2 regions of the Stenotrophomonas muris genome follow, and region 1 is predicted to be linked to the other one. Evidence: predicted binding sites of a transcription regulator. Region 1 holds the regulator's gene; the other holds the start of a gene.
The links. Region 1 encodes FliA, which starts transcription of late flagellar genes. Its sites were predicted from a motif close to TAAAGTTTNNCNNNCNNNGGCCGATAA; they were not measured.

Region 1 (5,328 bases):
GCCTCGCGCCGTGACGTCGCACCGCCGCCGGCACCCAAGCCGCGCACCGCCGCCGACGCGGTGATCGCCGCCGTCACCCGCCGCCGCAGCAGCACCCCGGCGCCGGAACCGGTCGCGGCCACCACCTCGGCAGTGGCCGCCCTCGCCCGCGCCGCCGTCGGTGCCACCGGCCGCACCCTGGACAGCGCCGACGAGATCGTGCCGACCCGGGGCAGCACCGGCTTCGCCGCCACCCTGGCCCGCGCCGCCGTCAACGAACCGGCACCGCCGGACCAGATCTTCGCCCCGTTCGCCGAGGCCATCGTTGCACCGGCCGCCACCGTGCCGGCCAACCGCGCGCGCTTCCAGATCGACCCGCCGCACGAGGCGCATCACGAAAGCGTGGCCCCGGCCGTGCTGCCGCCGCCGCTGCCGACCGCTGCCGTGATCGACGCGCAGCCCGGGATCGCCGCCAGCGAACCGGCAGCGGTCGAAGCCGCTATCGAGGCCAGCCCGGCCCCCATGCTGGCCCCGGCACCGACGCTGACCGTGGTTGCCCAGGACGACGCCGAGATCCGCCAGCTGCGCCAGGAAGTGGCCGGCATGCGCCAGGTGATCGAGCGCGAGATGAACCGCTTCACCGATGAGCGCCTGCGTGGCAGCCCGGTGCGCGCCACCGCGCTGGACCTGATGGACGAGTACGGTTTCGACGCCGGGCTGGCCCGCGACGTGGCCATGCAGATCCCGCTGGAAACCGAAGCCCATCGTGGCCGCGGCCTGATGCTGGGGCTGATCTCGCGCAAGCTGCCGATCGCCCCGGTCGACCCGCTGGAAGAAGGCGGCGTGATCGCGCTGGTCGGCCCGACCGGCGCCGGCAAGACCACCACCATCGCCAAGCTGGCCTCGCGCTTCGCCGAGAAGCACGCCCCGCGTGACGTCGCCCTGGTCACCACCGACACCACCCGCATCGGCGCCCGTGAACAGCTGTATGGCTACGGCCGCCAGCTCGGCATCGCCGTGCACGAGGCCAACAGCGGCACCGACCTGGACCAGCTGCTGGAACGCTTGAAGGACTACAAGCTGGTGCTGATCGATACCGCCGGCCTGGGCCCGCGCGACCGTGCCCTGGCCGCCCAGCTGCAGTGGCTGCGCGCCGCGCGCCAGGTGCGCACCCTGCTGGTGCTGCCGGCCAACACCAGCTTCGGCGACATGGACGAGGTGGTGCGCCGCTTCGGTGCGGCCAACCTGCAGGGCCTGGTGCTGAGCAAGCTGGACGAGACCGGCCGCTTCGGCAACGCCCTGTCGGTGGCCGTGGACCACGTCCTGCCGATCACCTGGGTGACCGATGGCCAGGACGTCCCGGAGGACCTGCACCGGGCCAGTGCAGCCAATCTTGTACTTCGCCTTGAAGATTTGCGCCGAGCGGCCGATATGCCCTGCAACCCGGAGTTGAACCATGCCGTCGCGTGAGTACGCCAAGCTGACCAAGACCTTCCCGCTGTCGGCCACCCGCAGCGAGCCGCTCGGCCCTGTGCGCACCATCGCGGTGACCGGCGGCAAGGGCGGCGTGGGCAAGACGAATGTGTCCGCCAACCTGGCGGTGGCGCTGGCCGGCATGGGCAAGCGCACGCTGCTGCTGGACGCCGACCTCGGCCTGGCCAACATCGACGTGATCCTGGGCTTGAACCCCACCTTTACGCTGGCCGACCTGGTGGCCGGCCGCTGCTCGCTGGACGACGTCATCGTCGAAGGCCCGAACGGCGTGCTGGTGGTCCCGGCCGCTTCCGGCCGCCGGCACATGGCCGAGCTGGCCCCGGCCGAGCATGTCGGCCTGGTCAACGTGTTCTCCGAACTGGAACGCGAGCTGGACATCATGGTGGTCGATACCGCCGCCGGCATCACCGACGGCGTGCTGACCTTCTGCCAGGCCGCGCAGGACACCGTGGTGGTGGTCTGTGACGAACCAGCCTCGATCACCGACGCCTACGCACTGATCAAGGTGCTGTCGCGCGAGCGCGGCGTGGACCGCATCCAGGTGGTGGCCAACATGGTGCGCGACCCGAACGAGGGCCGTGTGCTGTACGAGAAGCTGACCCGCGTCTGCGAGAAGTTCCTCGCCGATGTCTCGCTGAACTACCTGGGCTGCGTGCCGCAGGATGACTGGCTGCGCCTGTCGGTGCAGCGCCAGCAGCCGGTGGTGAAGGCCTATCCATCCAGCCCGTCGGCGCTGGCGATCACCGAGATCGCACGCCGCACCGCGCGCTGGCAGGCACCGACCGAACCGCGCGGTGGCGTCGAGTTCTTCCTCGAACGCATCCTCAAGCAGCGTGGGGTGGCCGCATGAAAGGCGCCGCCCACCAGTACAGGGAAGTCCAGCGCTCGGCGGCCAACGAGGTCATCGCCCAGCATTCGGACCTGGTGCGACGCATCGCCCACCACCTGGCCGCGCGCCTGCCGGCCAGCGTCGAAGTCGATGATCTGATCCAGGCCGGCATGATGGGCCTGATCGAAGCCTCGCGCAGCTACGACGCCGACCAGGGCGCCTCGTTCGAGACCTATGCCTCGATCCGCATCCGCGGCTCGATGATCGACGAGATCCGCCGTGGCGACTGGGTGCCGCGCTCGGTGCACCGCCGTGCCCGTGATGCCGCCGCCACCATCCGCCGCCTGGAACAGAGCACGGGCCGTGCCGCCAGCGCCACCGAAGTGGCCGCCGCGATGGAGATGCCGCTGCCCGAATACCTGCGCCTGATGGAAGACGCCGCACGTGGCCAGGTGCTGAGCCTGGAGTCGCGCATCGAAGACCAGGGCGAACTGGATACTGTCGCCCAGGGCGGCCCGACTCCACAACAGGTGCTGGAGCGCGGCGAGTTCGGCCGTGAGCTGGGCAAGGCCATCGGCCACCTGCCCGAGCGCGAACAGCTGGTGCTCTCGCTGTACTACGAGCAGGAGCTGAACCTGAAGGAGATCGGCGCGGTGCTCGGCGTGAGCGAGTCGCGGGTCTGCCAGATCCATGGCCAGGCCGTGCTGCGCCTGCGCGGCCGCCTGAAGATTTTCGAGGCCGTCGACGCCGGCCTGGAAGAATGAACATCCCCGAGGCGACTGCCCCCGGCCGCCCGGAATGAACAACAAAGGAACTCTGCTTTGAACAAGAACATGCGCATCCTCATCGTCGACGACTTCTCGACCATGCGTCGAATCGTCAAGAACCTGCTGGGCGATCTGGGCTTCACCAACACCGCCGAAGCCGAGGACGGGCATGCCGCGCTGTCGCTGCTGCAGAGCCAGCCCTTCGATTTCGTCGTCACCGACTGGAACATGCCGGTGATGACCGGCATCGAACTGCTCAAGGCGATCCGTGCCGACGCCAAGCTGAAGACCCTGCCGGTGCTGATGGTCACCGCCGAAGCCAAGCGCGAGCAGATCATCGAAGCGGCCCAGAACGGCGTGAACGGCTACATCATCAAGCCGTTCACCGCGCAGACGCTGGAAGAGAAGCTGGGCAAGATCTTCGAACGCCTGGCGGCCAGCGCCTGATGGATACCACGGTCGACAAGAACGCCCTCGCCCTGCGCCTGCAGGAAGCCCTGGATGCCCTGGAGTCCGGTGACGAAGCCGCCTGGCGGCAACGCATCGACGGACTGGTCGCGCTGCGCACGCAGCCGATGATGAGTGGCCTCTCGCGGCTGGCCCGCGAGCTGGGGCAGGCCCTGGGCGAACTGCCGACCGTGCCCAGCGAGGCCGGCGAACTGGACGATGCGTGCGCACGTCTGGACCACGTGGTGGCGATGACCGAACAGGCTACCCACCGCACCCTGGACCTGGCCGAGGAATGCCGCAGCCTGACCGAGCAGCTGCGCGCCGAAGGCCTGCAGCCAGGCCAGGACGTGCAGCTCGAGCGCATCCGCCACAACCTGACCGAGATCGCCCTGACCCAGAGCTACCAGGACCTGACCGGGCAGATCATCCGTCGCGTGGTCGGCATCGTCCGCCGCGTGCATGAAGGCTTCGGCGCGCTCGGCCTGCCGCCGGAACAGCATCGCACCGACCCGGAACTGGCCGGGCCGGCACTGAAGGGACTGGACCGCCACGCGGTCTCGCAGAACGACGCCGACGACCTGTTGTCGGATCTGGGGCTGTAAGCATGAGCGCGGTATCCGACGACATCACTGCCGATTTCATCATCGAGGCACAGGAAATCCTGGATCGCCTCGGCGAACAGCTGGTGTCGCTGGAGCAGGCACCGCAGGACACCGAACAGCTCAACGCGGTGTTCCGGGGCTACCACACGCTCAAGGGCGGCGCGGGTTTCCTCGGTGTCACCGCCATGGTCGAGCTGTGCCACGCCGCTGAAGAGGCGCTGGGCGCTGCACGTGCCGGCCAGGCCGTGCTGCAGGCCCATCACTTCGACGCCGCCCAGCAATCGCTGGACTACCTGCAGTCGATGCTCGATGCCGTGTCTTCCGGCACCGAGCCGGGCTATGCACCGCCGGACCTGATCGCCCAGTTCGACGTGCATGGCGGTGCAGCAGCGCCTGCCGCCGCTGCCGCCGCACCGGCGGCCGGTGCCGGCGACCTGATCACCGACGACGAGTTCGAGGCGCTGCTCGACCAGCTGCACGGTGGCAACGCACCGACTGCGGTGGCGCCGGCAAAGAAGGCCGACGACGGCCAGATCAGCGAAGATGAGTTCGAAGCCCTGCTCGACCAGCTGCACGGTGGCGCCGCACCCGGCGCCAGGCCCGCGGCTGCGGTGGCGCCGGCACCGATCGCCGCCCCGCGCCCGGCCACCGCACCGGCACCGGTGGCCAAGCCGGCCGCCAAGCCGCTGGCCGAAGCCGAACACACCGTGCGCGTGGACACCAAGCGCCTGGATGCGATCGTCAACCTGATCGGCGAACTGGTGCTGTCGCGCAACCGGCTCAAGACCCTGCGTGCGCGCCTGCGCGACGAGGAGCTGGACCGCGCCGTGTCCACCCTGGACATCGCCACCGCGCGCCTGCAGTCGGCGGTGATGCGCACCCGCATGCAGCCGGTGGGCAAGGTATTCTCGCGCTTCCCCAAGGTCGCCCGCGACGTCGCCCGCTCGCTGAAGAAGGAAGTGGACCTGGAGCTGATCGGCGCCGAGACCGAGCTCGACCGCAACCTGGTCGAAGCGCTGGCCGACCCGCTGGTGCATCTGGTCCGCAACGCCATCGACCATGGCGTGGAAATGCCCGACCTGCGCGAAGCGCAGGGCAAGCCGCGGATGGGCCATGTGCGGCTGTCGGCGCAGCAGGAAGGTGACTACGTCAGCATCGAGGTGCAGGACGATGGCGCCGGCATCGATCCGGAAAAGCTGCGCGCGAA
Region 2 (5,328 bases), 820 kb from region 1:
AAGGGGAAAAACGGGGGCCGTCGGCGATCGATCAGCGATAGACGCGTTCGCAGCGGCGCTCGACCACGCGGTCGCCATTCTTCTGCTGGCTGTTGCCCTGGATCTGGCGGCCCGCCGCACCACCGGCAACAGCACCGGCCACGGTAGCGAGCTTCTTGCCATTGCCGCCGCCCACCTGGTTGCCCAGCAGGCCGCCGATCACCGCGCCAGTGGCCGTACCGGCGATGCGGTTCGGATCGCGCGAGTTGCGCTGCACTTCCACGTTCTTGCAGACCACGCGGCTGCCATCGTTGAATCGGCGTCCCTCATCGCGCGGACCATAGGTCTGCGCGCCGGCCACCGACGAAGCCGCCAGCAGGGTGCCCAGCACAAGCAATCGGGTCGAGGTCTTCATGGCCATCTCCTAGGTTCCGGTATGGCGCAAGTGTCCTCCCGCGGCTGGCAACCGGAAGTGAAATGCGCGTGTCCGCGGCCTCATCGGCCATTGCGCGTTCAGGAAGAAAATCCGCACCCATCACGATCAGCCAGCGTGATGGGCGCCGTCTCCCTACCGGCATTGCCCTCTGCTAGAACTCTTCCCACCCCCCGGCATTGGCCGCCAGTGTCGGCTCGATGCGCGGCGACAGCGTTGCCGCCCTGCGCACCGGGGTGGCCTTCGCGGCCACCGCAGCCAGGGCCGGACGCACGGCTGCAGCCGCCGTTGCCGCGCCGGTGCGGAACACCGAAACCGCCTCGGCCAGCAGGTTCGCCTGCTCCTCCATGGAACGCGCCGCAGCACTGGCCTCTTCCACCAGTGCCGCATTCTGCTGCGTGGTCTCGTCCATCTGCACCACCGCCTGGTTCACCTGTTCGATGCCGGAGCTCTGCTCCTGCGAGGCAGCAGAGATATCGGCCATGATGTCGGTCACGCGCCGCACGGAAGCAACGATCTCGCCCATCGTGGTGCCTGCCTGTCGGACCAGGGCCGATCCATCGGCGACCTTCCCAACCGAATCCTCGATCAGGCCCTTGATCTCCTTGGCCGCACCGGCCGAGCGCTGTGCCAGCGTGCGCACCTCACTGGCCACCACCGCAAAGCCCCTGCCCTGCTCGCCGGCACGCGCGGCTTCCACCGCCGCGTTCAACGCCAGGATGTTGGTCTGGAAGGCAATGCCATCGATGACCGAGATGATCTCGGCGATCTTCTTCGACGAGGCCTCGATGGCCGACATCGTGGTGACCACCTGGCCGACCACCTCGCCGCCCTGCGAGGCGACACCGTGCGCACCGATGGCGAGCTGGTTGGCCTGGCGGGCGTGCTCGGCGTTCTGCTTCACGGTGGAGGTCAGTTCCTCCATCGACGCCGCCGTCTCTTCCAGGTTCGCCGCCTGCTGCTCGGTGCGCCGCGACAGATCGGTGTTGCCCGAGGCGATTTCGCCTGCCGCCAGATTGATGCTGGACGCGCTGGCCTGGATGCGCCCGACGATCTGCTTGAGCTGATCGACGGTGGCATTGCAGTCATCGCGCATGCGGGCGAACACGCCGTGGAAGTCGCCCTGCATGCGTACGGTGAGGTCACCGCGCGAGATCGCCTGCAGCAGGCTCGACACCTGCACCAGGTTCTGGTCGGTGGTCTGCATCAGGCGATTGAGCCCGGCCACCATGTCGCGGAAATCGTAGGCGAAGCGATCTTCATCGCCGCGCAGGCTGAAGTCGCCCGCCGCCGCGGCCGTCGCCAGCCGGCGGATCTCGCTGTTGATCGCCGACAGGCTGGTCTTGGTCTCGTCCATTGCCTGGGTGATCGCCGCCTTCTCGCCCGGCAGCGGATCCATGTCCACCGACAGGTCGCCACGGGCGTAATGCTTCATCACTTCGATCAGCCGGTTCTGTACCTGCACGTGTGAGCCGACCAGCGCGTTGGTCTCGTGCACCATGCGCCCGTAGTCACCAGGGAAGGCACTCTCGTCCATGCGATAGCTGAGGCTGCCGGCATCGTGCTGGCGGGCCAACTCGCCCTGCGCCGCCATCACCGACTGCAACTGCGCCTGCATGCGCTGCATCGACCTGAGCAGCTGCGTGACCTCATCGTTGCCGGAGGCGTCAATGCTGTTGTCCAGCCGCCCATTGGCGATGCCGTCGGCCAGCTTCACCGCGCCTTCCAGCGGGCGGGTCAGGCTGCGGGTGATGGCCCACGCGGCCAGCGAGCCCAGTACCAGGCTCAACACGCCGAACACGATCGACAGCGTGCCGGTCCAGGATTCGGTTGAACGGTATTCCTCGCGGCTGCGCTCGGTCAGTGTCTCCTGATGCCGCAGCAGGGTCGAGATCGCTTCGTTCCACGCGGTTGCCAGCCCCTGCTCGGCAAGCAGTTCCTTGGCCGCGCCGTCGAAATCCCCGGCCTTCATGCGCTCGTGAAGATGCCGGGTGGAGGCGTCGGTGGCCTTGCGTGCCGCGTCGATTTTCGCCACCAGGGTATCGCCGGTCGCGTCGCGCGGAATCCTGATGTACCTGGCCCAGATACCGTCGTAGGTCTGCGACAGCTCCTGCGCCTTCTGATAATCCCTGTCGAAATCCTCGCCGCGCTTGATCACCATCAGGCGGCGGTGCATCAACACCGCGTTGTTGGTATCCAGCATGTCGTTCAACAGCCGCATCTTCACCATGTTGACGTCCACCACTTTCTCGAACTGGGCGGACTTCAGGTGATTTCCGTACAGCGCCAGGCCAACGATGGCCACGATGAACAGCAGCAGCAATCCAAACCCGGCACCCAGCCGGGATCCCACTCGGAGGTTGCGTAAGGCGAGCATCTCAATTCCCTTGATCATGGCCGTACGATCGATGGCGGCGCAGCGCGGGGAAACTTTATGGGTCGATATTATTGTATCGATCCAAATCTCTGGAACTGTGCAGACAGGTGTGAAGGACACACTTAATGGAGGTGGTTATTCCTGCCGGGCATATCAATGCACGAGCACATCAATCGCAGTCATCACGCATCGCTCGCGAGTCGTGACCGCGGAAACCGTCACTTGATGCACGGAGGGGGAGGATGAAGCCCATCGATCCCGGCACCCTTCTGTCCAGAGGAACAACGCGCTGCTTCGCGACTACCGTCAGGGCTGCAATCTGGCATCTGCCATCGCAGGGCCCCGACCCTTGAGTATTTCAACCCTGATGAAGGGGTCCAGACCCCATTACAATCGACTGCCACTGATCTCCCACTTATTGACCTTCAAGTCAATAAAACCGCAGTCATTGAGATTCTCGTCGCTCTGGAAGTAGGAGACGGGAAGGTCACCCCATGCTGCACGGACCCACGCGCTGCGCTGAGGCAATACGATCGAGGAGTGCATGGAAACTGCGTACTTTCTACTCATGCCTGTCCACGGAAATTGACTCCCAGGACGGGGCGACGGAAATTTCCTCAAGATACCGCTCAAGGTCTCTGAACGGAGGGACCCCTATAGCAGCGAAGGAGAACCACACGGCATCGCACTCGTCGCAGACAAATATCTGAACGCCGCGCTCCTTTACTTGAGCTTTCAACACCTCACCCTGCTCGCAACGGGGACAGATCAAACTACCCCCCACCTCACCGGAGACGCAGATACAACGTTACTGACCATCCCAGAAACGATTTTCCAGACCTTTCTTGCCGATGATACAGGAGGAGAATCTATTTCCATCACCCAGCCAGTCATCACTGACAGTGGAAGTTGAACGCGCCCGAGGGGGTCCTGCTGCCGATGGCACCAATCAATGAAGAAGAAGACTTCGGGCGAACTCTCTACCAGCTGATGGCCCTGCTATTGGCGATGGGTCACGTCGTTTTCTTCCCTGCAAACCGGCGCGCGCCACGACGGGAGTGCCGAGCACTTGACTCAGCAAAGAAGTTTGCCAAACCCCAGCATGGGTCCCCAAAGCATCCGGCGCTCAGCCATGTCCAACGCACAGGGAACAACGCTACAGTCGACATATGACGCTCATCCTGCAGATCGAAGGCTGTGCCATTCACGACATCCCCAGCCTGTATGCGGAGATCAACCGCGTGTTCATGGCCGGCGAGGACTGGCAGCTCGGGCCAAGCCTGGACGCCCTGGATGATCTGCTGCATGGCGTCCATGGCGTGTTGGCCGGCCATGAGCGGGCCACGGTGATCTGGAGTGATATCGAGCACAGCCGCGCCGCACTGGGACGAACTACCACATGCCAGTGGCTGCAGTCCAAGCTGGAAGCCCCGGGCACCTTCAACACGCGGACCATTGCGCGCCAGCTGGACGCCCTGCAACAGGGCGAGGGCCCAACCTACTTCGAGATCGTGATGGATATCTTCGCCAGCCACCGGCAGATCACCCTGGTCCCGGCCTGACCTCGTCGCTGTGCGGTACCCGCCTGCCACCGGTGGCGGCAGCCCTGTGCCCCAGCAGTTACCATGGACGGCCCTGTACCCGCTCCGTTGCCGCTGCCCTCCGGCGCGAACGGACGCCCCGGATTCACGAGCCCCATGTCCAAAGAAAAGTCCGCCGAACACACCCCGCTGATGAAGCAGTTCTTCGCAGCCAAGTCCGAGTATCCGGACCTGCTGCTGTTCTTCCGCATGGGCGACTTCTACGAGCTGTTCTACGACGATGCGCGCAAGGCCGCGCGCCTGCTCGACATCACCCTGACCCAGCGTGGCAGCTCCGGCGGCGCGCCGATTCCGATGGCCGGCGTGCCGGTACATGCCTATGAAGGCTACCTGGCGCGGTTGGTGGCGCTGGGCGAGTCGGTGGCGATCTGCGAGCAGATCGGCGACCCGGCGCTGGCCAAGGGCCTGGTCGAACGCAAGGTGGTGCGCATCGTCACCCCCGGCACCGTGACCGACGAAGCGCTGCTGGACGAACGCCGCGACACCCTGCTGATGGCGCTGTCGCGCACGAAGCAGGGCTACGGCCTGGCCTGGGCCGACCTGGCCGGTGGCCGCTTCCTGGTCAATGAAGTCGAGACCGACGACGCGCTGGAAGCCGAACTGGCCCGACTGGAGCCGGCCGAGCTGCTGGTGCCCGACGAGGAGAACTGGCCCGACTTCCTGCGCCACCGCACCGGCGTGCGCCGCCGTGCGCCGTGGCTGTTCGACGCGGACAGCGGCCGCCGCCAGCTGCTGAACTTCTTCAAGCTGCACGATCTGAGCGGCTTCGGTATCGATGACAAGCCACGTGCCACCGCCGCCGCCGGCGCCCTGCTCGGTTATGTCGAGGAAACCCAGAAGCAGCGCCTGCCGCACCTGACCTCGATCGCGATGGAAACCGCCGCCGAGGCGATCGCGATGAACGCCGCCACCCGCCGCCACCTGGAACTGGATACGCG

Region 2: the regulator FliA is predicted to act here: its motif matches at 2,821-2,847, upstream of ACUVWL_RS11210 (methyl-accepting chemotaxis protein).

The regions. Positions count from the first base shown of each region.
Region 1 covers NZ_CP199879.1:1,596,994-1,602,321, forward strand. The annotation lists gene flhF (flagellar biosynthesis protein FlhF) at 1-1,449, shown strand, start outside; gene ACUVWL_RS07265 (MinD/ParA family ATP-binding protein) at 1,436-2,323, shown strand; gene ACUVWL_RS07270 (RNA polymerase sigma factor FliA) at 2,320-3,066, shown strand; gene cheY (chemotaxis response regulator CheY) at 3,124-3,516, shown strand; gene ACUVWL_RS07280 (protein phosphatase CheZ) at 3,516-4,121, shown strand; gene ACUVWL_RS07285 (chemotaxis protein CheA) at 4,124-5,328, shown strand, end outside.
Region 2 covers NZ_CP199879.1:2,412,968-2,418,295, forward strand. The annotation lists gene ACUVWL_RS11205 (glycine zipper 2TM domain-containing protein) at 32-400, opposite strand; gene ACUVWL_RS11210 (methyl-accepting chemotaxis protein) at 567-2,789, opposite strand; gene ACUVWL_RS11215 (zf-TFIIB domain-containing protein) at 3,352-3,573, opposite strand; gene ACUVWL_RS11220 (barstar family protein) at 3,959-4,351, shown strand; gene mutS (DNA mismatch repair protein MutS) at 4,487-5,328, shown strand, end outside.